4 regions of the Staphylococcus carnosus genome follow, and region 2 is predicted to be linked to each of the others. Evidence: riboswitches for the same ligand, from Rfam matches in the RefSeq annotation. Region 2 holds a riboswitch; each other region holds the start of a gene.
The links. Region 2 has a riboswitch for thiamine pyrophosphate ahead of DYE31_RS01990 (thiamine phosphate synthase). Riboswitches for the same ligand answer to the same signal wherever they lie in the genome.

Region 1: linked by a shared signal. The riboswitch ahead of DYE31_RS00970 (3-oxoacyl-ACP reductase) and the one ahead of DYE31_RS01990 (thiamine phosphate synthase) in region 2 are both predicted to bind thiamine pyrophosphate.
Region 3: linked by a shared signal. The riboswitch ahead of thiC (phosphomethylpyrimidine synthase ThiC) and the one ahead of DYE31_RS01990 (thiamine phosphate synthase) in region 2 are both predicted to bind thiamine pyrophosphate.
Region 4: linked by a shared signal. The riboswitch ahead of tenA (thiaminase II) and the one ahead of DYE31_RS01990 (thiamine phosphate synthase) in region 2 are both predicted to bind thiamine pyrophosphate.

What each region holds. Positions count from the first base shown of each region.
Region 1 is NZ_UHCT01000001.1:217,873-225,922, reverse strand. Features, by position in the region: gene DYE31_RS01000 (phytoene/squalene synthase family protein) at 1-288, opposite strand, end outside; gene DYE31_RS00995 (YfcC family protein) at 583-2,007, opposite strand; gene DYE31_RS00990 (hypothetical protein) at 2,139-2,357, opposite strand; gene DYE31_RS00985 (MFS transporter) at 2,737-3,843, shown strand; gene DYE31_RS00980 (SdpI family protein) at 3,942-4,295, shown strand; gene DYE31_RS00975 (hypothetical protein) at 4,328-4,525, opposite strand; TPP riboswitch at 4,671-4,772, shown strand; gene DYE31_RS00970 (3-oxoacyl-ACP reductase) at 4,884-5,579, shown strand; gene DYE31_RS00965 (LLM class flavin-dependent oxidoreductase) at 5,743-7,047, shown strand; gene DYE31_RS00960 (hypothetical protein) at 7,195-7,398, shown strand; partial or broken gene DYE31_RS00950 (poly(glycerol-phosphate) alpha-glucosyltransferase) at 7,561-8,050, opposite strand, start outside.
Region 2 is NZ_UHCT01000001.1:474,914-482,963, reverse strand. Features, by position in the region: gene DYE31_RS02025 (DUF3106 domain-containing protein) at 1-269, opposite strand, end outside; gene DYE31_RS02020 (hypothetical protein) at 348-782, opposite strand; gene DYE31_RS02015 (oxidoreductase) at 1,032-1,913, opposite strand; gene panB (3-methyl-2-oxobutanoate hydroxymethyltransferase) at 1,981-2,793, shown strand; gene panC (pantoate--beta-alanine ligase) at 2,790-3,650, shown strand; gene panD (aspartate 1-decarboxylase) at 3,643-4,026, shown strand; gene DYE31_RS01995 (trypsin-like serine peptidase) at 4,358-5,203, opposite strand; TPP riboswitch at 5,487-5,597, shown strand; gene DYE31_RS01990 (thiamine phosphate synthase) at 5,666-6,238, shown strand; gene thiO (glycine oxidase ThiO) at 6,242-7,369, shown strand; gene thiS (sulfur carrier protein ThiS) at 7,353-7,553, shown strand; gene DYE31_RS01975 (thiazole synthase) at 7,555-8,050, shown strand, end outside.
Region 3 is NZ_UHCT01000001.1:1,961,772-1,969,821, reverse strand. Features, by position in the region: gene DYE31_RS09485 (peptide ABC transporter substrate-binding protein) at 1-466, shown strand, start outside; gene DYE31_RS09480 (MsnO8 family LLM class oxidoreductase) at 629-1,630, shown strand; TPP riboswitch at 1,727-1,825, shown strand; partial or broken gene thiC (phosphomethylpyrimidine synthase ThiC) at 2,008-3,752, shown strand; gene trpS (tryptophan--tRNA ligase) at 4,263-5,258, opposite strand; gene spxA (transcriptional regulator SpxA) at 5,655-6,053, shown strand; gene mecA (adaptor protein MecA) at 6,358-7,074, shown strand; gene pepF (oligoendopeptidase F) at 7,363-8,050, shown strand, end outside.
Region 4 is NZ_UHCT01000001.1:942,806-950,855, forward strand. Features, by position in the region: gene murA (UDP-N-acetylglucosamine 1-carboxyvinyltransferase) at 1-300, shown strand, start outside; gene DYE31_RS13030 (DNA-directed RNA polymerase subunit beta) at 335-499, shown strand; gene fabZ (3-hydroxyacyl-ACP dehydratase FabZ) at 505-942, shown strand; gene DYE31_RS04350 (YwpF family protein) at 993-1,442, opposite strand; gene DYE31_RS04355 (single-stranded DNA-binding protein) at 1,631-2,068, shown strand; gene DYE31_RS04360 (transglycosylase family protein) at 2,599-3,297, shown strand; gene DYE31_RS04365 (aggregation-promoting factor C-terminal-like domain-containing protein) at 3,510-4,223, shown strand; gene DYE31_RS12885 (hypothetical protein) at 4,442-4,660, shown strand; gene DYE31_RS12890 (transglycosylase family protein) at 4,890-5,066, shown strand; TPP riboswitch at 5,179-5,276, shown strand; gene tenA (thiaminase II) at 5,343-6,029, shown strand; gene thiD (bifunctional hydroxymethylpyrimidine kinase/phosphomethylpyrimidine kinase) at 6,026-6,847, shown strand; gene thiM (hydroxyethylthiazole kinase) at 6,840-7,634, shown strand; gene thiE (thiamine phosphate synthase) at 7,635-8,050, shown strand, end outside.

The DNA.
Region 1 (8,050 bases), 260 kb from region 2:
TTGTAATGTATCACGGAAAGCTCGCATTACATGCGCATCACTATTAAATTGTCTCATTTCAGACTGCTTTGAATAAATAGCATCTAAATCGTCACGTATGGCTTTTAAACGTTCAGGATTTTCGTATTCATCAATACTATCATCTATCATGCGGCAAACTGCATAAATCGCCCATACAGCTTTACGTTCGTTTTCTGGAAGGTTATTGAAAGCATAGAAGAAAGTTTTAGAATACTCTTCCATAATATGTTTGCAATACTCATAATCCTCATTCACTGTCTGTTCCACAAAAATCACACCTTGTTGTCATTATTCTACTTAAAAGAAACTTGTGTTACATATTAAGCGAAAAAGAGACAAATGTCATTTGATAACATGTCCCTTTTTCAAAAACTTAAAATAGAATTTACATTCTGTCATTCTTTATACAAAATTGGTATTTTCAATAAATATTTATTTTAATATTTTCTTCAAAATATAAGTATAAGCTACACTATTTTTGATGTGTAGTGCTTTTCCCATCTCTGATTTGAACACTTAATTCATCTCTTAAAATTTTCTCTTTGAAATAATATACTTATCTTAATAACCAGCAAGTAAAGCAATAGACATGGCTATTGCACAAATGATTGCCCATAAGGCAATGAGCTTCCAAGCAAATTTCAACCATTGTACATAGGAAATTTTAGCGACAGCAAGTGCTCCCATTAAAATGGCAGATGTCGGAAAAAGCACATTACTGATAGAATCCCCATATTGGAAAGCAAGTACTGTTAATTGTCGATTGATATGCAGTAAGTCTGAAATAGGTACCATCAATGGCATCGTAGTTAATGCTTGGCCTGATCCGGATGGTATAAAGAAGTTCAAGAAAAATTGGAAAACAAACATGACGATAATCACAATAGATGAAGGTACATCATTTAGTAATGTAGTCATACCATGAATAATACTATCGATGATTTTCCCTTTTTCTAAAATAACCACAATACCTTTAGCGAACCCCACAATCATTGCGCCAAAAAGTATATCTTTCATACCATCAATAAATGCATCAAAGGTTCCGTTTAAACCAAGTCCACTAATTAATCCAGCCAACAAACCAGCCAGCACAAAGTTCGCACTCATTTGATTGAATGTCCATTCATAGCGGAAGATGCCATAAACATTAAAAATAATAGCTAAGACAATCATTCCGAGCGCTAATGCTTGTCGCTTGGTAAATCTTTCATACTTTATTTCTTTGTGGCTATTTCCTTCTTCTTTCTCAAGCTGATAGACAATACTTTTCTTCGGATTTCGTTTCACTTTTCGTGCATAGATTAAAACTGTACTAATCGCCGCCGCTAAAATAAACAGATAAATAATAGTTCTCAGTCCCCAACCTGAAAACATCGGTAATTCGGCAACGGTTTGTGCAACTCCAACAGTAAATGGATTAAGCATTCCGCCAATAAATCCACTGGCTGCACCGAGTATAACCATAGCTGCGCCAGTCATTGCATCATATCCGAGTGTGCGTGCAATAATAACGCCGATTGGTACAAAAATAATAGTTTCTTCTGCTAATCCAATAGAAAAACCTAATATCGAAAAAACTGTCATTGTGAGCGGAATCATTAGAATTTTAGATGACCCTAATGATTTGATCGCTTGATTGATGCCATTTTCAAAAGCGCCCGTTCTATGTACAATGCCAAAAGCGCCTCCGACTAAAAAGATATAAAAGACAATTTCTCCACCTGTTAATAACCCTTCTGGTACTGCACGAAATAAATCCAAGAAAGATACACCATGTTGTGTAATTTCATGATAAGAGCCCGGTACTACAAGCGTTTGTCCCCCTTTTTCTTCACGCTTATATTCACCAGCTGGAATGATATATGTTAAAACACATGCGACAGCAATAATCATCATTAGTAAGGCATAGGTATGTGGTGTTTTAAACTGAAATTTCTTTTGTTTTGATGATTGCGACTTCCCCTTTGAATCTGTAGTTTCTCCCATAGACATTACCCCTTTTGTTTTATATGTCTGAATTTTCTTATTTTTATATTTATAACCTAATCTAAAGGGTTTAGTCGGGAAATGTTAGAGAAACAATTTTGCACCTTCATAACAAAAAACAAGCCGTTGATTCACAGCTTGTCTTTATCTATATCATCTTTAATATTTGCATTTTTCTTCTTGTTATTATGCATAATCGAAGCCATGCCTAACCCAATTGAAAAGAATATGATCAAGTAAATTGAAGGATTATCGTTACCAATATAAAAATGGAACAGCAAAAACAAAAGTAAAGCTCCAATAAAATAAACTGGTATAAATCCCTTTTTCCAAAAAACAGACTGATTCATTTCATTATCATGATCCAATTTTGATTTAGCCACTTAACCTCCTTTAATTGCTCATCTCACATGTTTAGCGTATCATATTGAAGATCTATTTAAAGGCCTATATATATAATCACATTATTTTTCTTTTTTCTTTATATTTAAAATGTCTGGACCATTTCAACATTTATAGCTTGTTTAAAATAATATTATTTGCGTTTTTTAGTTAATTCAAATTAACAACGGCGTATTTTTCTGAAAATTAACATAATTTAACTCAACTATGTTATTCTTAGTTTTAATAACCTTCAGCAAAGGAGTTTTCCACCATGAATATAAGATCGATTAATTTATTACTTTTTGAAGTTATTTCATCAATCGGTTCTAAAATATTCAGTTTTGCATGTGCTTTCTATATATTGCAAAACACTCAAACTACTTCCATTTACTCTATTTATTTAGAATTTCTTCAATAGTGAGCCAACCTTTATTTGGCATTTGGACCGATAAATATAACAACAAAAAAATCGTCGTTATTTCTCAAATTATTAATATTGTTGCGTTAATTCTATTCATCCCTTTGTTCCATACATTTTTTCTTTATATCGTTATTTTAGGTGTTATTCTCAATTTAACAGATGGTGCTATCAGTTTAATTATAAATGCAAATATCAAACACATTTCCCAAGAAGATATGGAACGCTTTGTGTCTTTAAGGCAAACATACAATTCAGGTATTAGTTTTCTCGCCCCTATTATTGGTGGTATTTTAATTGCATTTATGAGTATCGAAAGCCTTGCTATACTCAATATTTTAACTGAAACTGTTTCTGTCATTTTTATTTTCTATTTAAAAATGGATCGCGTAATTATTGTTGAAGAAACAAAGCTCTTAGAAAATTTCAAAGAAGGATTCACTTATTTACTTAACGATAAAGTGTTATTAAAATTCATGAGTATTGCTTTAATCCTAAACTTCTTAGTGAACTCAATTATTGTCGGTGTGCCAGTCATTTCCGTACAAACCATGGCGTTATCTTCTCAACAATTCGGTATTATTGAGTCTGCACTGACTGTAGGGATGTTTGTAATTTCATTACTGTTTTCTGTTTTTCCAATTAAAAATAAATTAAAAGGACCGACTCAAGCTGCTGTCTTAATGCAGTTTATTGCAGTATTAATTTTAGGCATTGCATTATTATTTAATGTTACTGCAACTATCGGTTTTATCACTTTATTTAGTGTCTACCTTATCATTGGTTTATCGTTGCCATTAGTGAATATTCCTTATTCTATTTATATGCAAAACTTTATAAAAGAAGAGTTTAAAGGACGTATCCTTTCTCTAAACCAATCGATAGTACAATCACTTATGCCATTGTCTTTTTTAATATTCGGATTACTACTTAACTATGCACAAGCTAGTATTTACATTGCAATCGCACTTCTTATATTAATGACATTGATTTATTTCTCTATTTCTATTAAGAAAACTGATATTAATAGTTAAATGTATATTTTAAGCACTAACCAAAAAATACGATACATATTGTATTATTTTTCTTTTTACTTTATATTTAGAATAAATATAAGAAAGAGGATTTCATCATGTTATTATTCGGCATCACGTTACTAGTCCTAGCCATCAAGTGCTTAATTTTTCGTTTCATCGACAAAGATATTGTAAATCAACGCAATATGCTAATCGGGTATCGTACACCATCATCTTTGAAGTCATCAGAAGCATGGACTTTTGCTCAAAAATCTTTTCAACAAATTTTCAATCGAATCCATCTTACACTTTTAATAATAGGTTTTATTTGGTTTTTATTTGATTTGATGATTTCGCCTATGCTCATCTCATTTTGGTTACAAATTTTAATATACTTAATAGGCGTTGGTTCGATTATTGCACTTACCGAAATCAAACTTTACAACTTCAATCACAAACAAAAAGGCTAGCCGTACAGCTAGCCTTTCTCTTATATATCCAATTAATGTTTAACTTCTTTCTCGGCATTCGAATGATGATTTGCAGATTCATCTGACGGCTCACCGTTTTCATGAGCTTTTTCTGCTTCCCATTTTGCTTGTTTTTCTTTTTGTTTTGCTTTACGTTTCTTTTCTTCACGCACAGCCATCACAATGAAACCTACTGCCAAGATTGGGAATGACATTCCTAACCAGAACATTCAAATCCCTCCATTCATCTAAAATTATCTGCTAGAATTCTTTTCTATCATAACACTTTCACTATCTTGTTTTCACGCTTCAAATGTTAGTTATAGCCTTTCTTGACACGCTTACAAAATCAAGCTACATTGAAAGTAACAAAACAATACGCACTAGGGGTGTTTTTTAAACTGAGATGAGGATTTCCTCAGACCCTTTGAACCTGATCTAGCTGAAACTAGCGTAGGAAAGTGTGAGATAACCGCAGTATGTTCTGATTTGTTTTTATACAGAGTGCAGACTGCTCTCTGCCTACGCTGATTTTAGTAATCATGCGTATTTTTTATGTTCATTTATAGAAAAAGGGAGCGGATGAATATGGCAAGAACAGTACTCGTAACAGGCGGTGCACGCGGGCTAGGTCAAGTAATCAGCAAAACGCTTGCTGAACAAGGTTTCAACATCATCATCGATTATAACCAAAGTAAAGAAGCTGCTGAACAACTCGCGCAAGAAATTGGAAATGAAAAAGCTATTGCATTGCAAGCAGATGTAACTAATCGCAAAGAAGTAGACCAATTAGTAAAAGAAGGAACTGAGAAGTTTGGTCAAATTGATGCGGTCGTCAATAATGCACTTGTTGGATTTAAATTTGATCCAACAGCACAAAAAGCTTTCCCTGATATGAGTTGGGAAGACTACCAACAACAAATTGACGGCACATTAAAAGCAGCTTTCAATGTTGTTCAAAGCGTCGTTCCTCAATTTATTGAACATCAAAGCGGAAGCATTGTAAGCATTGGAACTAACCTTTATCAAAATCCTGTTGTTCCATACCATGAGTACACTACTGCAAAAGCTGCTTTAATCGGCTTCACACGCAATATCGCAGCTGAATTAGGACAATATGGTATTACAGCAAATGTTGTTTCAGGAGGACTTTTGAAAACAACAGATGCAAGTGCTGTAACTACACCAGAAGTTTTTGATTTAATTGCACAATCTACACCTTTGAAAAAAGTGACAACACCTAAAGATGTTGCCAATACGGTAGCTTATCTTGTATCAGAATAAGCTAAAGGTATTACTGGACAAAACATCACAGTAGATGGTGGTTTAACGATGAATTAAGAATGTGCTTTCGAAATCACATTTTTCTATAGACCAAATTTATTAGGGAGAGCTTATTCTCCCTCTTTATTATTCTTTTAAAATAATTAATCCGAGGTGAAAAGTAATGTCCGAGCAGAAAGATAAACAACTGCATATCGGTATTCTTATTTTTGGTTCTGGTCATCACCAAGCAGCATGGCTCATGCCTGATTCAAGTATAGAACGTATTGGAGATATTGCTTACTATCAAGAGTTAGCACAAACTGCAGAACGCGGTTTATTTGATGCCGTCTTTTTTGCTGATAATCAGTCTTTTCCTGCTAAAGATGATACAACAATGCCCGCATTTTGGTTTGATCCAATTGTCAATTTGACAGCTATTTCACAAGTAACAAACCATGTCGGCTTGGTTTCAACAATTTCAAGTACATTTTCTAATCCTTATACAGCTGCAAGACAATTATTAAGTCTCGACCATATTTCTGGTGGACGTGTTGGATGGAATTTAGTCACTTCAATGACAGATCTTGAAGCCAAAAATCACGGAATGACAGAGTTGCCGAATCATGATGAAAGATACGCTATTGCAGATGAATTTGCAGATGTAATGAATGCTGCTTTTGAATCATGGCATCCAAAAGATTTTAAACATAATCGTGAAGCAAATAAGTTGGTCGATTCTGAAAAGATTCAGCCTTTTAATCATAAAGGAGTTAATTTCGCAGTAAAAGGCCCTCTTTCCACGCCAAGCAGTCCACAAGGCAAACCTGTCTCAATGCAAGCTGGCGCTTCAAAACAAGGTGTAGCTCTAGCAGTTAAATATGCAGATGCAGTTTATTCTGTTTCATGGAATATTAAACAAGCGAGAAATTTCAGAAAGCGCATGGATGCTGAAATTGCTAAACAAGACGACACTGACCGGAGTCTTAAAATCTTTCCAGGTTTAGTCACTTATGTTGGTAAAACTCATGAAGAAGCTTTAGAAAAGAAAGCAGCTTTAGATGATAAGTTACCGATTGAAACAGCATTAAAACAATTAAGTTTTTTCGTTCAACAAGACTGCACTGAGTGGGAACTAGATAAAAAAGTACCAGACTTACCACCAGTTGAAGATTTCACCGGACCTGTAGGACGCTATGAAACAGTATTAGAAATTATTAATGATACGAATCCCACAGTACGTGAATTATTAGGTTACTTGAATGCGGGTGGCGGTCATTTAACATTGATTGGTACACCAGAAGAAATTGTGGATGAAATGGAGCATTGGTTCAATGAAGGTGTAGCAGATGGTTTTAATTTAATGCCACCCACATTACCTGGCAGCCTTGAAGATTTTGTTGATTTAATTGTACCAGAAATGCAGAAACGCGGACTGTATCGTAAGGAATATGAAGGTTCAACGTTCAGACAGCATTTAGGAGTATAAGGAGTTTCTAAGATGAAAGTCACATCTATAATTATTATTTTTTTATTTAGTGTTTTATGGACTTGGTTAACACACAATCTATTACCTAGTAACATCTCTAATATCAATGGTCGGAAATCAAAACGATAAGATGAACGTGAAAAAATAATGTTTGCTGAAGTATTGGCGAAAAGTTTTGTAGGAATCTTTTATTTTGTGCTCTTTGCTTTATTGCTTAGAATAGTGGGAGTAACAGATGATTCCAGAAATTTATTACTTAAATTTCCTGAAGCCTCTATAATAGTAGTTGCACTATTATTTTTAGTTACTAATTATTTTCTTATTAAACGCAAATACACAGTTAAGGATTAATTTCTTTGCAAAACAAAATGGTATGTCTCAAGACTTACTTAGCAAAAGTGTTAGTGTCTTGATACATACCATTAATGCAATTGAAAAAATAAATACGATTTTGAGTTAAGTTTGGCTTTTCGAATAGCAAAACAATTCAAAGTATCAGTAGATGAATTATTTTCATGAATTATTTTCTTCTTTAAAAACTTGTTGATATTGAACATAACCTGATACATAGTGTTCAATATCATCAATCCTTACACGATAACCATGGTGTTTAATAAAGAATGAACCTAAGATTCTTTCAGGATTTTTAAAATACATTGCGAGTTCTGGATAGAAATAACCTGTACGTTGGTAATTTGCACGGGTGTGGATAGTATCAATAAGTTCATCAACATTAATCAATTTATCGACTACTTTTCCAAATCCTTTTTCACGCGCTTTTGCGATAATATGATAGGTTGCCATTAACATTTCCATGAAAGTAGGAAATGTTGTAATTCTATTTTTAATATAATCAAGATAACTCGAAACGTTTCGAATACCGAATTCAATGTATTTTTGTTCAGGAGCAATTTGAATTAGTTCATTCGTACAGTATCCAAGCCAATGATCATGATATTGCCAATATTTCAAGTGAATAAATCGTTCAAACATCGCTTTGACT
Region 2 (8,050 bases):
CTGTTTAATGCTTTAAACTCATCGATACGCTCGTGTATCATTTGATGTTCCTTAGAGTTTGTTTCCTTGAATTCATCTATTGTTTTATATACCTGTTGATGCTCTTTGCTGTTTGTTTCATTGAATCCATCAATACTTTGATTTAACATACAATAATTGTTTTCTCTAGCCTCTTTAAAATTTTGAAAATCTGTTTCCAATCGGTCTAATCTTTTAATAATGATTGAATGTTTTGTGTTACTTTGTTGATTGTTTGAGTGTGTGTTCATGTTGTTTCCTTCTTTCTTAATGTCATTGTGAACGTTAAGCATTTAACTTACAGTTGAGTATGCGAATTTGCTTTTACATTAAGATAAGAAATGTTGGACTACGTTAATGAGAGCTATAGTAGCTGTCACGATAGTAGCACCTAAACCTAATTCCCACTTCAAGTCTTTCTTAAATCCATCAAATTTATTGTTTATTTTCGATTCAAGATCATCTATTTTTTTGTTCATTTTCGATTCTAGATTATCAATCTTTGAATCTAGACTTTCTATTTTATTGTCTATCTTTGCATCTAATTTCTCTATTTTTTCGTCAATAGCATCAATTTTTTCATACAGACGTTTATGCTCTTTTTCATTTTCTTTTTCAAAACTGTTAATTTTTGTACTCAAAAGACGATAATTAGTATCTTCATTTTCTTCCAAATGTGTCATTCTTAATTCTAAAAGATCTAATCTTGTGACGATTGCTGAATTTTGTGCGCTGCTTTGATGGCTATTTTGTTGTGCACTCATGCTGTTTCCTTCTTTCTTAAGGTGTTTTATACTTTGTGAAGTGCCTGCAAAATTAGGTAGTTAAATCACTAAGAAGGCATCACGCAATTCATATTCAATTTTAAAATCAACTTACGTTCTACCTTACTCATCGTTTTTCAACCACCTTTCATCATCTTTCAATCAACACAATTATTTTATCTTTTACAATCGAATTAAATTAATAATATCATACAAAATTCACAGAGAAATTGCGAGCAAAATCTCACCTTATTTCTGATTTATTTTTCCATTCTCAGACGCTGCTAAAATGCTGTAGATGGTCTCTAAATAAGGTGTGTAGAGTTCCAAAGATTGCCCTGTTCGATATATAAATCCTTGAATTGCATCCACCTCTAAAGGTGCACCATTGATAATGTCATAATACATACTCGTTCCCATATCATCTGGATACCCTGCATATATTTTCATAATATCTTCTACGATTGTTTCTGGTAACACAATACCTGCAGCTTCTGCTATTCTTTGTCCTTCTTCTAATAAATTACGACATAAATTGCGGATTTCCGGAACTTTTAAAATCGAAGCAGTTTGTCTTCCCGCTGCAGTGACTGAATTAATACCGAGGTTAACGAGCAATTTATACCAAATATACGTTTCGATGTGTGATTGAAGTTGAAACTCCAAACGCGTATCTTCTAATTGCTCAACAAGTTCAGCAGTATATTCATCTTCTTGCAGCTGCAAAATGCGATCTCTGAAATGTACAACACCCTCATCCGTTTTTTGTCCACTGATATAAACAACCGTTTGATATACATGAGGGTGGTCAATTTTTTCAATTTGACCATGACCGTTTTGCGCCAAAATAATCACTGTATCATCTTCAATCACATGTTCCATTTGTTCAATTACACGATCTAATTGATGCGTTTTAACTGCTATAAAGAGTACGTCCAATGTGTCATTGAATCGTGCTAAAGTTTCAGTCTCAATAACTGCTTCTTCTTTTGTATCTCTTTGTTGATAAAGGACCTTTCCTTCTCTTTTTCCAAACAAGTGTACTTGATTTGAATTGAAGGTACGCATAAGTTCATAAGCAATTGTTGTACCGACTGCGCCTGGTCCGATAATTCCATATTGTAGTTCCACTTAAATCATCTCGAAATTTCTTTATTTGTGTTATTATATCGTTATATTAAATAAAGGATATGATGAAATGAAACAATTAAGCAATTTATTTGATATGAAGAAGAACAGCGAAAAAATAACAATGGTGACATCATACGATTATCCAAGTGCTAAACAAGCTGAAGCTGCTGAAATTGATACTATTTTGGTAGGCGACTCTTTAGGTATGACCGTACTTGGCTATGATAGTACTGTACAAGTCACTTTAAACGATATGATTCATCATGGAAAAGCAGTACGTCGTGGTGCTCCAAATACATTTGTAGTCGTCGATTTGCCGATTGGTACAGTGGGTATTAGCGACGAAAAAGACTTAGAAAATGCGCTGCGCTTATATCAAGAAACAAAAGCCAATGCAGTCAAAGCTGAAGGTGCACATTTAATCAGTTTTATTACGAAAGCTTCAGCAATGGGTATTCCTGTTGTGTCTCATTTAGGTTTAACACCTCAAAGTGTCGGAATCATGGGGTATAAGATGCAAGGTTCTACAAAAGAAGCAGCAAAACAACTGATTTCAGATGCTGAAGCAGTCCAAGAAGCGGGCGCTGTGATGTTGGTACTTGAAGCTGTACCGAGTGATTTAGCTGCGTTAATTTCTGAGCGTTTAGATATTCCTGTTATCGGTATCGGTGCTGGTAAAGGTACAGACGGCCAAGTATTGGTCTATCATGATATGTTGAATTACGGTCAAGAACATCGTGCTAAATTTGTGAAGCAATACGGAGATTTTTCAAACGGTATTGAAGCGTTGCAGCAATATCATAAAGAAGTACGCGAAGGTGACTTCCCTTCAGAAGCTTATACGTATAAGAAACAAATCTTGGAGGAATTAGATAAATGACAGAAGTAATTACTAGTATTCAAGATATGCAGCGTCTTGCACATGATTTTAAACATGACGGCAAATCTATCGGATTTGTTCCTACAATGGGTGCATTGCATGATGGCCACTTAACAATGATGCGTCGTTCGGTTAAAGAGAATGATGTGAGTGTAGCGAGTGTATTTGTGAATCCGCTTCAATTCGCACCTGGTGAAGATTATGATGCTTATCCGCGTGATATTGAAAAAGATACAAAAGCGGCTGAATCTGCTGGGATCGATTATGTCTTTCATCCAAGTGTAGAAGCGATGTACCCTGATGAAATCGGAGTAGCGTTAAAAGTCGGCAAATTGGCTGAAGTTTTAGAAGGTGCACAGCGCCCTATCCACTTCAATGGTGTTGTCACTGTTGTAAACAAGCTTTTTAATATCGTACAGCCTGATCGTGCTTATTTCGGTAAAAAAGATGCCCAACAACTTGCGATAGTCGAAAAAATGGTTCAAGATTTCAACCATCCTATTGAGATTGTAGGGCAAGATATTGTACGTGAAGACGATGGTTTAGCTAAAAGTTCGCGCAATGTGTATTTGACAGAGCAAGAACGGCAAGAAGCCCCTGCTTTGCAAAAAAGTTTGCAGCTTGCCGAAAAACTCTATCGCGAAGGCGAAAGAGAGAGTAAAATAATTGTAGAAGCGGTCACTGCTTATTTAGAATCGCATACAAGCGGTCATGTTGATGAAGTTGCCGTTTACAGTTATCCTGAACTTGTTGAGCAGCATCACATCGAAGGTCGTATTTTCATCTCGCTCGCAGTTAAATTTTCTAAAGCACGCTTGATAGATAATCTTATAATCGGAGATGAAGAAATTGATTAGAACAATGATGAATGCTAAGATTCACCGCGCACGTGTGACTGAATCAAACTTGAATTACGTGGGCAGTATTACGATAGATGCAGATATTTTAGATGCGGTAGATATTTTACCGAATGAAAAAGTAGCGATTGTTAATAATAATAATGGTGCACGTTTTGAGACGTATGTGATTAAAGGGGAACGTGGAAGCGGTAAAATTTGTTTGAATGGTGCTGCTTCACGTCTTGTTGAAGTGGATGATGTTGTCATCATTATGACATATGCACAATTAAACGAAACGGAAATTGCAGATCATGCACCTAAAGTAGCTGTCATGAATGAGAAGAATGAAATCGTTGAAATGATTCATGAAAAGGAAAATACAGTTGTGTTGTAATTAAGGATGACCATTTTAAATTATCTGTAGTTATATTTGGGCACTTAAAACAACTTTATATGCACTTGTTTATATACTACTTGTGCATTGAAGGTAAATAAAATATAATAATTACAACAACATTATGGCATACCACCCCCCTTACTAGTGGCGTAGTAAGGGGTTCTTTTCGGTATTATTGGTGGTTATCGTCGTCTTCGTTGCGATGGTTCAACCAATATGTAAACCACACAACGATGCAGCTTCCTATCGTCGAAATGATAAAAGTATATACAGTTTCTAACAAAAAGCCTTTGCTATAAATTTTCAGCAAAGGCTTTTTTGAATTCTATTATTTAATATGTGTACGAACGAAATTGCCTGTTGCACCATTCATCGCTTCGCCGCCAGCCATTTCTACTTTGGCGTAATTCGTTGTTGAATTTGCCCATAAATTATAGCCGTATGTTCGTAAACCGAAGATTTGATAATTGCCGTTGACCATCAGTGAACCTGATGCACCTGCACGGAATTTATCTTTCGTTTGTAATTCAGTGCCGTTAGAAGATTTTTGGATGAAGCGGTAACTGCTCCAATGTGTCTTTGTATTGTCACCATTCTGCCAAGGGTAACCTACAGAATATAATTTCGTGTTATATTTCAGTCCATTAATTTGTGCGTTTGAAGCTAGTTTTAATGGTGTTGCATACTGAGACATCTTTTCTTTTGTATATACTAAAGCAACATCTGCATTCGGTACTTTCACGACTTTTGTAGCATGAAAAGTATAAGGTTTTCTAGATCCATCTCTTGCCATATCGAATGAAATATATTTGGGATTAGCTGCAGAACCTTTCGCAGTATCAATCACATGTGCATTAGTAATGAAAGTATAGTTGCCGATAACTGTACCAGTTCCCATACTGTCTTTACCTAAACCTTTCCAACCATCTTTATTACTTACTCTTCCTACCGCTTTATATTTCGTATTCATTGTATTTGAAATATGATGAATGTCTAAGCTGCTATTTGAGATTTTCTTAGCTTTCGGATAAGCTGTCGCCTCATTGTTGCTTGCCATCCCATTATAGTAATAGTCTCCAGCCGCATGCGCTTCTTCCCCACTCATTCCTGAAAATGAAAAACCAACAACAGCACAAACTGCTGACATTCCTACTTTAAAACTTTTAACTTTCATCTTTAATTTGCCCCTTATTATTAATTTAGTAATGAATTATGTTGTATTGAATGCTAAGTTCATTTTACTTTTAAAAGAAAGATAATACAATCTATTTCAAAATTTAAATTATCTTGATAAACTCTCTTCTCTTTACCTGTTGCTTTTTCTTCTTACTTCCTTTATGATGATTTTGTAAAGTAATGGTGATGCGGTTTAAGATTATGAATATATTGCATTAATACTTCGCTACACGATTTGTTAGTGCACTTTCTCGCATTACTTAACAAAGAAAAAATAACAATAAGTCCACTGGAAGTGCCTGTTCATACAGGCTGAGATTCTCATAGTGATGAGAAAATTCTTGGAACCTGATCCAGTTCATACTGGCGTAGGAAAGTGGCGTATTGCACTTTTTGATGCGCTGTTTTCCTATATGGAAACAGCGCTTTTTTTGTGGCTAAATCGAAGAAGGTATTTAATATGTATGTTGCGATAACGCCCTATCGCGTATTAACCCAACAAGATTTAATACACTATATAGAAATCGAATCAGTGATTGATACATTGATTTTCAGAACGCCAATGGAACAAGATGAATTAACAAAGTTCATAGAAAATTTAATTCAAGCAGGTTTTCCTAAAGACAAAATTACAATCCATACCGACACCGACTTACTACAAAAACTTAGTTTGAATGCCATTCATTTTCGTGAAGGAGATGAACGTGCGTACAACTATAAAGCAGAACACCCTGATGTTTGTGTCAGTATGTCTTCACATAACACCCAAAATGCTCAAACAGCTAAAGCACATAACTTGGACTATATCCTGTTCGGCCATCTTTTCAAAACTAAATCCAAACCAGGAAAAGCACCAAGGACAAATTCTGAAATCGAGTCAGTATTAAATGTCAATATTCCAGTTATTGCATTAGGTGGCATAAATGCAGACACATTAAATCTTGTACCAAAAGAATTTTCAGGCATTGCTGCAATATCATATTTCAGAGAACAGGATTTAGAGACCATTCGTTCAGCAAAGGAGGCTGAGTAAAAAATGTTTGATTTAATTATAGTCGGTGCAGGTGTAATTGGAATGTCAATTGCCCGTCACTTAAAAGATAGCGGTATGCAAATTGCATTAATTGATCGTGATATTGAAGGACAGCATGCTTCTTATAAAGCCGGAGGTATGCTAGGTGCACAAAATGAATTTAAAGAAGACAGTCCTTTATTCCGGCTTGCTTTAAAATCACGAGAAAAATTTAATGATTTAAGCATAGCCTTAGAAAAAGAAACTGGTATCGACATCCAATATCAGCAAAACGGACTTATCAAAATTGCGACAAACGAAAAAGACATAGATGCTTTGCATCAGCAATATGAATTTTTGCATCAACATGATGACGATGTTCAAGATTTAAGTAATACAGATTTAGGTGAATTGACGCATTACTTGGTCAAAAGTTCTGAAGCCATGATGTTTGTGCCCCATGACCATCAAATTAATGCCAATCATTATACAAAAGCCTTACATGCTTCGCTAAAATCAGATGGTGCAGTAATACGTTTTAATCATACCAATGTAGAAAATATAAAACATGAAGATCATCATTATACCGTTTCGATTAAACATGAAAATGAAATGAGTGAATTAACAGCTGAGAAAGTGGTAGTTGCTGCAGGAGCTTGGGCAGGATTTTTAGCACCCGATTCTGAAATACAAGAAAGAGTCAGCGGAGTCAAAGGCGAAGTCTTACTAGTAGAAAATGAAGATTTAGATTTAAAACAAACACTGTTTATGACTAACGGTTGCTATATTGTGCCTAAACCGCCGAATCGTTTTTTAATCGGCGCTACAAGTTACTTCGATAATTATTCCGTAGGTGTTAGTACTGAAGGTAAAGAATGGCTATTGCGAGAAGCGATTGAACGTGTTCCGGAACTTGCAAGCAGTCGTGAAATAAAGTATTGGTCAGGTGTACGACCATGGACACAAGGCGAACAACCGATTATGGATGAAACGAATCCTGGTCTTTGGGTAATCACGGGTCATTATCGTAATGGCATCTTGCTGTCACCGATTATCGGAGAGCTGATGGCAGAATGGTTGAAAACAGATGAACGACCAGAAGAATTAGCACCTTTTAAATTAAGGAGGGAAAAACATGAAGTGCATCATTAATGGCGATCCATTTACGTTTGATGAAGAACTCAGTATCCAAAACATTTTGGAATCACTAGAGCTAGATCCAAAACGTGTCATTGCAGAACATAATCAAAATTTAATTCAACGCGACGATTTCAAAAATCAAATTGTACGTGAAGATGATCGATTAGAACTATTAGAATTTGTTGGAGGCGGATAAGATGTTGAAAATAGGACCATATGAAATGGAATCAAGATTATTATTAGGAACTGGTAAATTTGATAATGAAGAAATTCAAACAAAAGCGATTGAAGCTTCTGGTACAGATGTCTTAACTTTCGCAGTACGTCGTATGAATTTATATGATAAAAATTTACCGAATCCATTAGCAAATGTGAATTTGAAAGATTTTGTAACATTCCCGAATACTGCTGGTGCCAAAACAGTCGATGAAGCAATCCGTATTGCTGAAATTGCAAAACACGCAGGTGTATGCGATATGATTAAAGTCGAAATCATTGGTGATGATGAAACGTTACTACCTGATCCAATCGCAACATATGAAGCTTGTGAAATTTTATTAGAACGCGGCTATATCGTTTGTCCATATATTGCTGAAGATGTTGTTTTAGCAAAACGTCTAGAGGAATTAGGTGTACATGCTGTGATGCCTCTAGCTTCTCCAATTGGAACTGGACGTGGTATTAATAACCCAT
Region 3 (8,050 bases), 1.5 Mb from region 2:
CAAATCACAGATTGAGAAAAATCTGCCAGGGGTAACTGTGAATATTAAACAATTACCATTTAAACAACGTGTAACTGCAGAGTTAACAATGAATTACTCAATGTCATTATCAGGTTGGGGACCAGATTATCCTGACCCAATGACTTATTTAGACACAATGACTACTGGCAATGCTCAAAATAATACAGGTTGGGGCAGCAAGAAATATGACAACATGCTGAAAGAAGCGAATGGTCCATTATTGAAAAAACCTAATGAACGTATTAATGAACTAAAAGATGCTGAAGAATTTATGTTAAGTGAAGCACCAGTTGCACCGATTTATCAACAAGGTGCAGCAAGCCTTCGTAATCCTCAATTGAAAGGTATTGTATACCATGAAATTGGCGGAGAGACTACACTTAAACATGCCTATATCGACAAGAGTATTGATAGAGAAACAGGAAAGAAAAAGAAAGATCAATAAAGTGAAATTTAATGGTAGAAATTCACTTCAACAAAAGAATCTATATAATAAAGCACACAGTCAATTCGGCTGTGTGTTTTTGGTTTGCTGAAAGCTATAAAATTGACTTTAAAAGCGAACAAACCTAGCATTTAAGAAAAGAAATAGATTGAGGTGAATGTCATGTTACCGATGAGTATATTAGATCAAACACCCATAAACAAAGGGCAAACAGTAACAGAAGCTTTGAATCATACGTTAGAATTAGCCCAACTAGCAGATCAATCAGGTTATACACGCTATTTTCTCTCTGAACATCATAATCTTAAAGATGTGGTAGGAACTTCTCCAGAAATACTGATTATGTATTTGCTTGATCATACAAAACAAATGAGGATTGGTTCTGGAGGTGTTATGCTGCAACACTGTCATCCTCTAAAAGTAATTGAACAATTTCATTTAATAGATAAACTGTCGCATCAACGTGTTGATTTAGCAGTAGGTAAAGCACCTGGAGGATATCCAAAAGTCGTTGATTTATTACAAGAAGAGCTGCAAAAACCATTAAAGCAATTTGATGAGAAATTCTCACTTTTAAACCAACTGAACACCCAAAAATTTACTGATCATAGTGAATATGAAGGTATTCGTACTGCACATCGTGATGAAACTGATAAACCTGTGCCGGTATATTTATTAGGAACAAGTGAACATTCAGCCATTCAAGCTGCAGAAGCACAAACAGGTATTGTCTATGCTTATTTCATTAACTCTGATTTGTCGGAGTTAGAAAATGCGTTGAAAGCATATAAAAAACGTTATCCAAAAGGGCGTTTCATCGTATCGATACCTGCTGTGGTGACAACAGATGGAAATCAAAAGATGCCTATGAGATTCTCCCAAAGACATTACGAATTAACATTTGAAGATGGAAGCAGAATTGTATTAAATACGAAACAACAAGTGGATGAATACCGAAATGAGTCAGAAAAAAACTTCGAAGTTACCGAGAAAAGAATGAGGATTATCAGCGGAAGCAAAGAAGAAGTGGTTGATACATTGAATGAGGTTAATCGAAGCGGTTTGATTGATGAATGGATGTTGCATATGCCTGTACAAAGCCATAAATTAAGAATGAACACAATCAGGGAATTAGCGCCGTTGAATCCAAATGAAAACGTGTAACTGCTAAAAAACTCGAATGATATTAATTACTTTTCATTTTAGATATTGACTTGAACATTAAAATAATGAATGTTAATATAAATTTGTAAATTAAATATTCATTGCTAGGGGTGCCGTATAGGCTGAAAGATATATTATCAACCCTTTGAACCTGATCTAGTTAGCACTAGCGTAGGGAAGCGTGTAAAAATGATAAGAGAAATTTAAACTCGAAAATATGTATATTCCTGTAATAGGTTAGTTATTACATAATTTTTTCGAAGTCATAAAATAGAGTCTTTTCTGCGCATTCATAAATAAAATGAATGCGTTTTTATTTTATCATGTATTTTTCGGCAAATACGCCTCCTAGCATTGATTTGAGGAGGCTATTTTTAATGAGACAAGATGAAATTGAATTGAAAAAAGGATTCCCGGCAAGTCGCAGAATTTTTAAGCAAGGTGAGGATGAAGATATCCGTGTTCCTTTTAGAGAAATCGAATTAAGTGATACTGTGACTGAATATGATACACAAGTTAATGAACCTTTTGTAGTTTATGATACTGCAGGACCTTATCATGAAGAAGAGTATGAAGTGGATGTACAAAACGGTATCCCAGATTTACGTTCAAATTGGATTCTTTCACGAGATGATGTTGAAAGTTATGAAGGTCGCAGAGTTCAATCAATCGATAATGGATTTAAAAAAGAAGGACATAAAAAATTTGTTGAAACACCATTTAAATATCAGCCTAAACGTGCACAAGACGGTAAACGAATTACACAAATGCATTATGCAAGACAAGGTATGATTACGAAAGAAATGAAATTCGTAGCGCTGCGTGAAGGTGTTGAACCTGAATTTGTGCGTGATGAAATTGCACGAGGCCGAGCAATTATTCCTAATAATGTCAATCATCCTGAGTCAGAGCCCATGATTATCGGTAAAAATTTCCAAGTGAAAATCAATGCGAATATTGGAAATTCCGCTGTCTCTTCATCTATTGAAGCAGAGATTGAAAAATTGGTTTGGGCAACACATTGGGGTGCAGATACAATTATGGATTTATCTACAGGTAAAAACATTCATGCGACACGAGAATATTTATTAAGAAATTCACCAGTTCCTGTGGGTACAGTTCCAATTTATCAAGCTTTAGAAAAAGTGAATGGTGTAGCTGAAGATTTGACTTGGGAAATTTATAGAGACACTTTGATTGAACAAGCTGAACAAGGTGTGGACTACTTCACCATTCATGCAGGCGTCTTATTACAGTATGTTCCATTAACAGTCGATCGCTTAACAGGTATTGTTTCCCGTGGTGGTTCTATTATGGCGCAATGGTGTCTTGCGCATCATGAAGAAAGTTTTTTATATGAGCATTTCAGTGATATTTGTGAAATCCTGAATCGTTATGATATTGCAGTCTCTTTAGGTGATGGGTTACGCCCTGGTTCTATTTATGATGCGAATGATGAAAGTCAGATTGCAGAGTTGAAAACATTAGGAGAATTAACAGACATTGCATGGCAGCATGATGTACAAGTAATGATAGAAGGACCTGGACATATTCCAATGCATAAAATTAAAGAAAATCAGGACTTAGCTGATTTTTATTGTAAAGAAGCACCATTTTATACGTTAGGACCACTGACAACAGATATTGCTCAGCTTATGACCACATCACTTCAGCAATCGGAGCAGCACAAATTGCCAGTCACGGTACAGCGATGTTTTGTTACGTTACGCCTAAAGAACATCTTGGATTACCAAATAAAGATGATGTCAGAGAAGGTGTGATTACCTATAAAATTGCAGCACATGCTGCTGATTTAGCAAAAGGTCTTCCTGGCGCAGCAGAACGAGATGATGCCATCAGTAAAGCCCGTTTTGAGTTCCGCTGGATTGATCAATTCAATCTTTCGTTAGACCCTGAACGTGCAAGAGAATACCATGATGAGACTTTACCAAAGGAATCTGCTAAAGTTGCTCATTTCTGCAGTATGTGTGGTCCTAAATTCTGTTCAATGCGTATTTCACATGATTTGCGCCAAAATCATTTTGACGAAAAAGAAAGAAAAGAAGCAATGAAAGAAAAAGCACAAGATTTTGTAGAACAAGGTAGTCGAGTTTATCAATAATATAAAATCCCTCTATTAACATTTCGCTTATTCAGCGACTGCTTAATAGAGGGATTTATTATTTAATGATGTATTACTGCAAGCAACATTGTTTCGACATATAATATCAGGCTTGTGATAATCCAAAAAGCATCCGAATTTTGGATAGAGCTTAATGTTTGAGAAGCGGATTTTTCAGTTGTTTTTTATTGTTGAAGTGAAAATGACCGCCATGATATAACTTTTTAATTAAAATACTTGCAAATATCACAAATGATAAAACAAACAAAGTGTAGTTTACGATAGCATGATAAGTAACGAGTAAATTAAAAAGTAAATATAAGATTAGCGCGATGTATAAAAGAATTCTAAATGGATGTAATTTCAAGATGTCTCACTCCGATTCGTTGTTGTAATTTTATTATACAACGTTTTCATTACTGCATAAATATAAAGTTGTGTAATTTAAAAATAATTGTAAGATTAAAAAATGCACCCTAAAATTCAGGGTGCATTTCAGTGTGTAATATGTTATTTTCTGCGTTTACGTCCTAATCCCATAGCACGTTCCATCTTTTCTAAAGTACGTGCAGAAGCTTTGATAGCTTTGTCACGTCCAAGATCTAAGATGTCATCTAATTTTTCAGAATGATAATAGCTTTCATAACGTTCTTGGAAATCAGTAAGGAATTGCTTAACAACTTCAGCTAAATCACCTTTAAATTTACCGTAGCCTTCGCCCTCATAACGTACTTCTAAATCAGCAATAGATTCGTCTGTAAGACTAGAGTAAATACTTAATAAATTACTGATGCCTGGTTTATTATCTTTATCATATTTAATAATGCCATCTGAGTCTGTTACAGCACTTCTGATTTTTTTAGCTGCTGTGTTTGGATTATCTAATAAAGAAATGAAGTTTTTAGCATTATCATCACTTTTACTCATCTTTTTAGTTGGATCTTGCAAGCTCATAACACGTCCGCCGATTTTCGGCATGCGTACTTCTGGCTTAATTAAAATATCATTATAGCGACTATTGAAACGATCCACTAAGTTACGTGTCAATTCTAGATGCTGTTTTTGGTCTTCGCCGACAGGAACAATATTAGTATTGTATAACACAATATCTGCTGCCATTAATGGTGGATAAGTCAACAACCCAGCCGGAATACCTTCTGTTTGTTTTTGAGACTTGTCTTTGAATTGCGTCATTCTTTCTAATTCACCAACAGAAGAAATTGTTGTTAGCATCCAGCCTGCTTGAACATGTGCAGGAACTTCAGATTGAATGAATAATGTTGATTTCTCCGGATCAATACCTGAAGCTAAATAAATTGCTGCTAATTGACGCGTACGTTCGCGCAATTTAAGTCTATCTTGAGGGACTGTAATCGCATGTTGGTCTACGATGCAGAAGAAACAATTATAGTCATCTTGGACTTCGCTGAATTGTTTTAATGCACCGATGTAGTTTCCTAAAGTCGGAATTCCGCTTGGTTGGATTCCTGAAAATAGAGTTTCCATTTTTGATGCCCGCTTTCTATGTAGATTATAATATTTATTTCATTATACCAGTATTTTCATTGTTTGTAAGGTGTGTTAAAATATATACATAGACAGTTTTTTACATGTCATACTGCTTAGATTTTAAAGTAGACTATGAACTAATTAATCAAATAGTCGATGTGTTTGAAATTTTCTATAAATAATTTTCCGATTCTCATTTAATTTTAATGTAGAGTGGGTATAATTCAGATATAGAGTTAAGAGAAAGAGAAATTTGTAGCGTATAGCCAAGGTAAATGATAAGTATACTTAACTTAACATAAACAAGCACTGCGTTTGAATTTAGAATAATTTCCTTAACCAATTCATTTAAAATCAATGAATTTAATTCATGATAATAGGAGAGTGAGATGTATGGTAACACTATTCACATCACCAAGCTGCACATCTTGCCGTAAAGCGAAAGCATGGTTACAAGAACATGACATTCCGTATACGGAGCGTAACATTTTTTCAGAACATTTAACAATTGATGAAATTAAACAAATTTTAAAAATGACAGAAGACGGAACAGATGAGATTATCTCAACTCGTTCTAAAACATATCAAAAATTAAACGTCGATATCGACTCTTTACCATTGCAAGAATTATACACAATCATCCAAGATAATCCAGGATTATTACGTCGTCCAATTATCTTAGACGAAAAACGTTTGCAAGTTGGTTATAATGAAGACGAAATTCGTCGTTTCTTACCAAGAAAAGTGCGTACGTTCCAATTACAAGAAGCACAACGAATGGTCGACTTATAAGAATCACGTTCTAACTGAATTACCATGTAAGGAGCTGCAGTACAGTTGTGCTGTGGCTTTTTATGATTTTGAAATGCAAACCGTTTTCATAGAGTATTACAGGGTAATATGTTAGTATAATAAGTCAACGGTACGTCACTCTTCACTTAACAAACTTATAAACAAATAAATTGTAATTTGCATACCGTTTTAATACAATATGGGTACTATTCTAGGTTGTCGAAAAAGTAGACCATACCTAGACTCTAGGAAGTTTGTCTAAAGTCTAGTTTTGCTATTCATCGACTGTAAGGAGTGAGATGATATGAGAATAGAGCGCGTAGATGACACAACAGTTAAACTTTTCATAACGTATGGTGATATTGAATCAAGAGGCTTCAAAAGAGAAGATTTATGGACAAACCGTCAACGTGGCGAAGAATTCTTCTGGTCAATGATGGAAGAAATCAACGAAGAAGAAGACTTTGTAGTTGAAGGACCATTATGGATTCAAGTTCATGCTTTTGAAAAAGGCGTGGAAGTTGTCATTTCTAAATCAAAAAATGAAGAAATGATGAATATGGCTGATGACAATATGAATAACGAATTCGACCGACAATTAAATGAATTACTAGAACAATCGTTTGAAGATGAAAATGAAGAAAGCGTACAAGGTAATCAACAACAAAGAAGATCACATGCTTCTGATCATTCTAAACGTGCACGTCATACAAATGGACGTTTAGTAATCGTGAAATTTGAAGATTTAGAGTCAGTAATTGATTATGCACATCATAGCAACCAACCTACTGATGACTTTGAAGATTTATTATATATGTTGAACAATGAATACTACTACGCTATTCATTTTGATGATAACGTAGGTGAAGAAGTAATTAACGACTTCTATAGTCAATTACTTGAATTTACACAACCAAGCGACAGATCAGAAATGTACTTGAATGATTACGCTAAAATCATTATGAGCCACAATGTTACAGCTCAAGTTCGTCGTTTCTTTACTGATACTGAAGAAATTTAATTTGATATAGATAAAATCGTTCTATTATATATTGAGCCCCTAAAATCGAGTGTTAAAAATTCGGTTTTAGGGGCTTTTTAGTTATAAATAAAATAAATTTCAGATATGAATTGAAAGTTTAAGGTGCTTTTGACTATTGTTCTATTTTTAACAGCGACGATTAATTAAAGATATCAGTAAATTCTAATAAATGAGATAGGTGTAGTTGTAATGACGTGCAAATTAGCGGGATAAATGAGAAAATTAAGTTATTACTATTTTTAATCATTCAAGGAGGCTTTTTTTAGTATGAGTCAACAATTGACAAGAGAACAACAAGAACAAAAATATCCTGAGTACACTTGGGATTTAACAACTATTTTTGAGAGTGATGAAGCGTTCGAGAAAGCTTTCAAAGATGTTGAAAGCTACTTAGGAGCTGAAGAAAAATATAAAGGCCATTTAGCTGATAATGCAGAAACATTATATGATGCACTTGCATTAGAAGATAAGATTGAAACAGAGCTAGAGAAAGTTTATGTATATGCTCATCTTAAACAAGACCAAGATACAGGCAATGATAAATATACAGGATATGAAGCACGTGCTCATCAATTAGCAATTAAATTAAGTTCTAGCTGGAGTTTCCTTGTGCCAGAAATTCTACAAATCGATGAAGATAAAATCCAATCATTCATTGATGAAAATAAAGATTTAGAACGTTATGCATTTGATTTGAAATTAATCAATGAACAACGTCCACATATTTTAAGTGCGGATAAAGAAAAATTATTAACAGAAGCACAAGATGCATTGTCTACACCAAGTAATGTGTATGGTATGTTCAGCAATGCAGATTTAGAATTTGAAGATGCAGTAGATAAAGATGGAAATAAACATCCGCTTACTCAAGGTACATTTATTAAATATCTTGAATCTGATGATCGTGAATTACGCCGTTCTGCATTCCGTAATCTATATAAAGCATACGGTGCAT
Region 4 (8,050 bases), 470 kb from region 2:
CATAAAGTTATAACTGAAACAGTATTTGAAAATCGTTTCATGCATGTAGGTGAATTTAAACGTATGAACGCTCAAATTACTGTTGAAGGCAGAAATGCTAAAATTACTGGAAAAAGTAAATTGCAAGGTGCACAGGTAAAGGCTACAGATTTACGTGCAGGTGCCGCATTGATTTTAGCTGGATTAGTGGCTGAAGGTACAACAGAAGTTTCTGAATTGAAACACTTAGATAGAGGTTATGTGAACTTCAATGGTAAATTAAAATCACTCGGTGCAGATATCGAACGTGTAAGTGAATAGGAGATTCTAGATGATTAAGTCTGTATATAGAAAAATGAGACATCTTCCAATAGGATTTGGTATAATAATTATCGTTATATTGATAATATTGATGTTCCTTGTTGGAATCATTATCGGTTATCTGCTTAATCATGAGAATCCTTTATCGTTTTTTGATTACCAGACATGGCGACATTTCAAACAGCTTTTTGGAGGTTAAGAGTAATGGAAACAGTTTTTGACTACAATCAAATTAAAGAGATTATCCCACATAGACAACCATTTTTATTAATTGATAGAGTTGTTGAATATGAAGAAGGACAACGTTGTGTTGCAATTAAACAAGTTTCAGGAAACGAGCCGTTTTTCCAAGGTCATTTTCCTGACTATGCGGTAATGCCGGGTGTATTAATTACTGAAGCATTGGCACAAACTGGAGCAGTTGCATTGTTAAATAGCGAACAAAACAAAGGTAAAATTGCTTTATTTGCAGGAATCGATAAATGTCGATTTAAAAGACAAGTAACGCCAGGGGATACATTAACTTTAGAAGTTGAGATCACTAAAATGCGTGGACCAATTGGTAAAGGTACAGCTAAAGCTACAGTTGACGGACAACTTGCATGCAGTTGTGAACTTACTTTTGCAATACAAGATGTATAAAAAAATGCGTTATACTTTCATGGAAACATGATAAAGTATAACGCGTTTTTTTATTCTTCTCGTCGCTCATCTTTAAGTCGCGGTTTAGATTGCATCATTCTATTAAATGATTTTTTTAATTCTTCACCTTCAATGCCTTCATCTACAAGTTGAGCTAATAAATTTTCAGCATAGACTTGTCTGAGCGTATAGACATGGCAATCAAAAATAACAGACATGTTTTCATTTTCATTTCCATATAATGAAATGTTTTTAATCGTGGCATCAAATAGTGCAGGATCATTAGATGGTCGAGTGATGACTACACGAATATCAAGTAAAGCTTCATCGTCCATATATTCTTTCATTATGTCGTAATGATTGCTGGAAATAACGATTTCTAATAACCAACCAGTACCACTTTGTTCTTTATTAATAATCACACCATCATATAGCTCGTATTCTATAACCCCGCCATTTTTAGTGACAATTTGGAATCTGACTGCTTTAAATGTTTTCAATAGGAAGTCACTCCAATCTTTTTGAAATTCTGCAAAATATTAAAATACTAATACTAGTATAGCTCAAAAACCGAAAAAAATTCAGTTGATATGTAAAAAATGACTAGAAAAGTGCATCTATAAATTCATTTTTGAACTTTGACTAAAAATAATGAAGTGAATATGATATATACATAGGAGGTGAAAAATTGTTAAATAAGATCGTAATTGTAGGACGATTAACGCGTAACCCTCAATTAACAGAAAAGGAGGGAAGTGAAATTGCCAGTTTTAGTGTAGCAACAGAAAGAAATTATAATTATCAAGGTCAAACCCAACAAGCAGTTGATTATATCTTTTGTAAAGCATATGGAAAGATAGCAATCAATATTGCTAAATATACTAAGAAGGGTTCACTCGTAGGGATTACGGGTCATATGCGTTCTTATAAGTATGAAAAAGACAAACAGACACATTTTATAACTGAATTAGTTGTTGAAACAATCAAATTTATTTCAAATCCAAACTCTAATGAAAGTTCCTCTTCAAATCAATCTACTATAACTGATGACTTTGACGGTAGCCCTGCCTTACAAGAAAATCAGTTACTTTCAGTTTCAACTGAACCTCAAACTCAAAATCAATAGATTATTTCCTATCTAAATGAATCATCCCAAATTCTTAAAGCATAAACTCTAAATTATTATTCACAAATTCATAGCTATTCTTAACTTATCTCAATCAAAGATGTAAAATCACATTATTTCATTCATTCTAATTCTCAATTTATATGAAAATACTCATCCAGACTCTACATATTAATTATGTGGGGTCTTTTTTGGGTCTTGAAATTATGAAAATAGATAAATTTTTGGGATTTCTGCTTAAAATTAAGGTGTAAAAATAAACTAAAACACAATTCAATTATCTGAATAATTACATGAATGTTACATAGTTGCAAACTTGTTTCTAGCTATAGACGTTGTCATGAAAGTCTATAAACTGACCGTTAGCTACCTAAGTAAAATGTATTAACGTAATTTAAGCGTAAAAGACAGTCTGTTTTTTTTATTTGGCTGTAACCTACATCCCTTTTTCAGATGATATAGTTATAACTGCAAATTGATGATATTAATCACGCGAAAAAAACAATTACCTTATAGGAGGATTTTCAGAAATGAAAAAATTATTAGTAGCTTCATCAGCATCAGCAGCATTATTTGCAGTAGGAGTAGGCGCAAACGCACATGCAGCCGAAGATAACAATGTAAATCAAGATCAATTAGCTCAAACAGCTTTAAATAATACACAACAATTAAACGATGCACCTGTTCAAGAAGGCGCTTATAATATTGCATTTGACAACTCAGGTTACAACTTCAACTTTAACTCAGATGGTACTAACTGGAGTTGGAGTTATAATGCAGACAGTTCAGCTCAACAAGCACCAGCACAATCAACTACTCAAGAACAAGCACCAGCAGCTCAACAAGCACCAGCACAATCAACTACTCAAGAACAAGCACCAGCAGCTCAACAAGCACCAGCACAAGAACAAACTCAACAACCAGCTCAACAACCAGCTCAACAACAAACTCAACAACCAGCTCAACAATCAGCTGATTCTGGTTCAAACGTACAAGTTAACGATCACTTAAAAGCAATTGCTCAACGTGAATCAGGTGGCGACATCCATGCGATTAACTCATCATCAGGTGCAGCAGGTAAATACCAATTCTTACAAACTACTTGGGATTCAGTAGCTCCTGCAGAATATCAAGGTAAACCAGCATCAGAAGCTCCTGAAGCAGTACAAGATGCAGCAGCTCAAAAATTATATGACACAGCTGGCCCAAGCCAATGGGTAACTGCATAAGTTAGAGACTTATTATATTTGAATATTAGCAATTAATTTGAGAGCGGATTATCATTCTATGGATGGTAATCCGCTTTTTGTTTGTAATATTCATGTAAAATTTGATACATACTATTTATATTGTTGTAACCTATGATAACTTTTTTGGTGCTATTATGAATACAGCAAATTAATCATATAAACTTTTTACCTTATAGGAGGATTTATTTTAAATGAAAAAATTATTAGTAGTATCATCAGTAGCCACTGCCGCATTCTTAGCAACAGGAGCAGCTTCACATAACGCTCACGCAGCAGAAGTAAGCCAATCACAACAACAATTAGCTGAAACAGCGCTTAATAATCCATCAGAATTAAACCAACACCCTGTTCAAGCAGGTGCTTATAATATTGATTTCGTATATAACGGAAATGAATTCCATTTTGAATCAGACGGTCAACACTTTAGCTGGAATTACACAGCAGCAGGTTCTAATGCATCAGCTCAACCAACACAAGCTACAACAACTCAAGCAGCACCAGCACAACAAGCTGCACCAGTAGCACAACAAACTCAAACATACAGCACTACAACTCAAACTACACAAACTACAACTAGCTACAGTGCTCCTGTACAACAACAAAGTTACAGTGCTCCAGCACGTAGTTACAGCACAGCATCAGTTTCAACTGGCGGTTCAACTAAAGCTCAATTCTTAGCTGCAGGTGGGACTGAAGATATGTGGAATACTATTGTAATGCCAGAATCAGGTGGTAACCCGAACGCAGTAAGTCCAAATGGATACATGGGCCTTGGTCAAACTAAAGAAGGTTGGGGAACTGGATCAGTTTCAGCTCAAACTAAAGGTATGATCAATTATGCAAACTCACGTTATGGTTCACTTTCAAACGCAACTGCTTTCCGTGCATCTCACGGTTGGTGGTAAGCCGATTACTTTTTAAAAGTAAATTTAACTTAATAATTTACATCCAAAAAGCGGACTCCGTTCTTATTCTAAGAGTGGAATCCGCTTTTTGTAATACATATGTAACGAATGAAACAAAACGTTTATATTATTGTAACCTATGTTATTGTGCTAAATGCTATTATAAATACAGCGAATAAATCATATATGTAATTACCTTATAGGAGGATTTTAATTAAATGAAGAAACTTTTAGTGACATCATCAGTAGCGGCAGCAGCATTTTTAGCAACAGGAGTGGCATCACATAATGCGGATGCGGCTGAGTTAAATACAACAGAACAAGCTAAATTAGTAGAAACAGCATTAAATAATCCTGCAGAATTAAATCAACACCCTTTGGGAGTGGAGTTACGCAGCAGTTGGAACTGTTCAACAACCAGTTCAATCAACTTCTAAAGCAGTTTCAGTTCAAAAACAAGCAGCTCCAGTAGCACAACAAACACAAACTTATAATACACAACAAACACAATCATACAATAATGCAAATTACAGCTATAACACACAATCAACTAGTTATACTGCACCTAGACAATCTTATACAGCATCAAATTCAGGTAGCTATGGAAATATTCCAGCAGCATTACAAGCAATTGTATACCGTGAATCTCGTGGAGATATCCATGCAATCAACCCTGATTCAGGTGCGGCAGGTAAATACCAATTCTTACAATCTACTTGGGATGCAGTAGCTCCAGCAGGTTGGAGAGGCGTAAACCCAGCTAGTGCTCCAGAATATATTCAAGACCAAGCAGCGCTTACTCTTTGGGATAATGGTAACGGTGCAGGACACTGGGCATATTAATATTTAAACTTTAGTCGAGACTTTTGTCTCGGCTTTTTTGTTTTCAACCCTTTAATATTGCATAACACAAAGGGGTTTGATACATTTAAATTGTATTAAAAACTAAACTTTATAAAATTGCTAGGGGCGCCTTTTGGCTGAGATAGTTTGACTAGACCCTTATAACCTGATTTGGTTCGTACCAACGTAGGAAAGTAGTATATTCAGAATAAATATTCTAAATATTAAACTGCAATCCTATGAAGGTTTGCAGTTTTTTTATTGGAGGATTTAGGAATGAATTTTGCAGAAACATTAGAGAGAGATGCACAACCGATTATTGATGAAATTTATCAAGATCATTTTATTCAAGAACTTTTAAAAGGGGACATTAAAAAAGAAGCCTTACGTCAGTATTTACGTGCAGATGCTTCTTATTTAAGAGAGTTTGCAAATATCTATGCATTATTAATACCAATAATGCCAGATTTAGAAAGTGTGCGTTTTTTAGTTGATCAAATTCAATTTATAGTAAATGGTGAAGTAGAAGCACATGAATATATGGCTGATTATATTGGTGAAAACTATAATGAAATCGTACAAAAAAAGGTTTGGCCGCCTAGTGGTGACCATTATATTAAACATATGTACTACAACGTATATGCGCATGAAAACGCAGCGTATGCAATTGCTGCAATGGCACCATGTCCATATGTTTATGCGATGATTGCAAAGCGTGCAATGAAAGATCCGAATTTAAATAAATCCTCGATTTTAGCAAAGTGGTTTGAGTTTTATAACACAGAAATGGATCCGTTGATTGAAGTATTAGATGATTTAATGAATCAATTAACTGCAAATATGTCTGAAACTGAAAAAAATGAAGTGCGAGAAAATTACTTGCAAAGTACAGTGCACGAATTGAACTTTTTCAACATGGCTTATACAAGTGAAAAATGGCAATTTGGAGGAGAGAGAGTATGAACAAACCTAAAATAGCTTTAACAATTGCTGGTACAGACCCTACAGGCGGTGCAGGTGTCATGGCAGATTTGAAATCATTTCATGCTTGTGGTGTATATGGGATGGCAGCTATTACAAGCATTGTTGCCCAAAATACAAAAGGGGTGCAACATATTCATAATTTAGATATTACGTGGTTAAAAGAACAATTAGATAGTATTTTTGATGATGAATTACCTCAAGCAATTAAAACGGGTATGATTGCAACAAAAGAAATGATGGAATTGATTCGCAGTTATTTAGAAAAATATCCAGATATTCCATATGTGATAGATCCTGTTATGCTTGCTAAAAGTGGAGATTCATTAATGGATGATGCTGGAAAACATGCATTGCAAGAAATATTATTGCCGCTTGCTGATGTTGCCACTCCGAATTTACCAGAAGCTGAAGAAATTGTAGGTTTCAAACTTGATACTGAAGAAGCAATCAAAAAAGCAGGTGATATCTTTATTAATGAAATAGGCAGTAAAGGTGTAGTCATAAAAGGCGGTCATATTGAAGATAAAAATATTGCCAAAGATTATCTATTTACAAAAGATGGCTTAGAGGTATTTGAAAGTGAACGCTATGATACAAAACACACTCATGGAACAGGTTGTACTTTTTCAGCAGTTATTACTGCCGAATTAGCTAAAGGAAAAACAATTTATGAAGCTGTTAAAAAAGCAAAAGACTTTATTGCTTTAAGCATTAAATATACTCCTGAAATTGGCCAAGGAAGAGGCCCAGTTAATCATTTTGCGTATATGAAGAAAGTAGGGTTAGACGATGAATAAAATTTTAGACCAAATTAGAACTGAACACCCGTTAGTCATTTGTTATACCAATGATGTAGTAAAAAATTTCACAGCAAATGGCTTGTTAAGCCTAGGTGCCAGTCCAACTATGAGTGAAGCACCACAAGAAGCTGAAGACTTTTATCCTGTAGCTGGCAGTGTCTTAATTAACATTGGAACTTTAACAAAACACCATGAGCATGCGATGCTGGAAAATGCCAAGATAGCTAACGAAACCGAAACACCCCTAGTATTTGATCCTGTAGCTGTAGGTGCTTCAAAATATCGAAAAGACTTTTGCAAATACTTTTTGAAAAAAATTAAACCAACAGTGATAAAAGGGAATGCTTCAGAAATTTTGGCTTTGATAGATGATACAGCAACTATGAAAGGGACAGATAGTGCTGATAATTTGGATGTTGTCGATATTGCAGAAAAAGCATATAAAGAATATCAAACAGCTATTATATTAACAGGGGAAACAGATGTTATTGTCCAAGATAACAAGGTCGTAAAATTAAGTAATGGTTCTCATTTTCTTGCTAAAATTACAGGAGCAGGATGTTTATTAGGTGCAGTTGTAGGTGCATTTTTATTTAGAAATACGCATCCTTCAATTGAAACTTTGATTGAAGCAGTGTCAGTGTATAATATTGCAGCTGAACGTGCTGAACAATTAAGTGATAGTAAAGGTCCGGGCACATTTTTAACACAATTTATTGATGCGCTTTACCGTATTGATTCGGATGCAGTTGCAGAAAATTGCAACTTAGAAGAGGTGAAATAAGTGTTTCAATCTAAAGATTTAAATGTCTATTTTATTTGCGGGACCCAAGATATACCAGAAGGCAGAACTATTCAAGAAGTTTTGAAAGAAGCTTTAGAAGGTGGAATCACACTTTATCAATTTCGTGAAAAAGGAAATGGTGCAAAAACTGGTCAAGACAAAGTAGCGCTTGCTAAAGAATTACAAGCGTTATGTAAATCTTACAATGTTCCTTTCATTGTGAATGATGACGTTGCATTAGCAGAAGAAATTGATGCAGATGGTATACATGTCGGTCAAGATGATGAAGCGGTAGATGATTTTAATAATCGATTTGAAGGAAAAATTATTGGATTAAGTATTGGTAATTTAGAAGAATTAAATGCTTCTGATTTAACATATGTTGACTATATTGGTGTTGGTCCTATTTTCGCTAC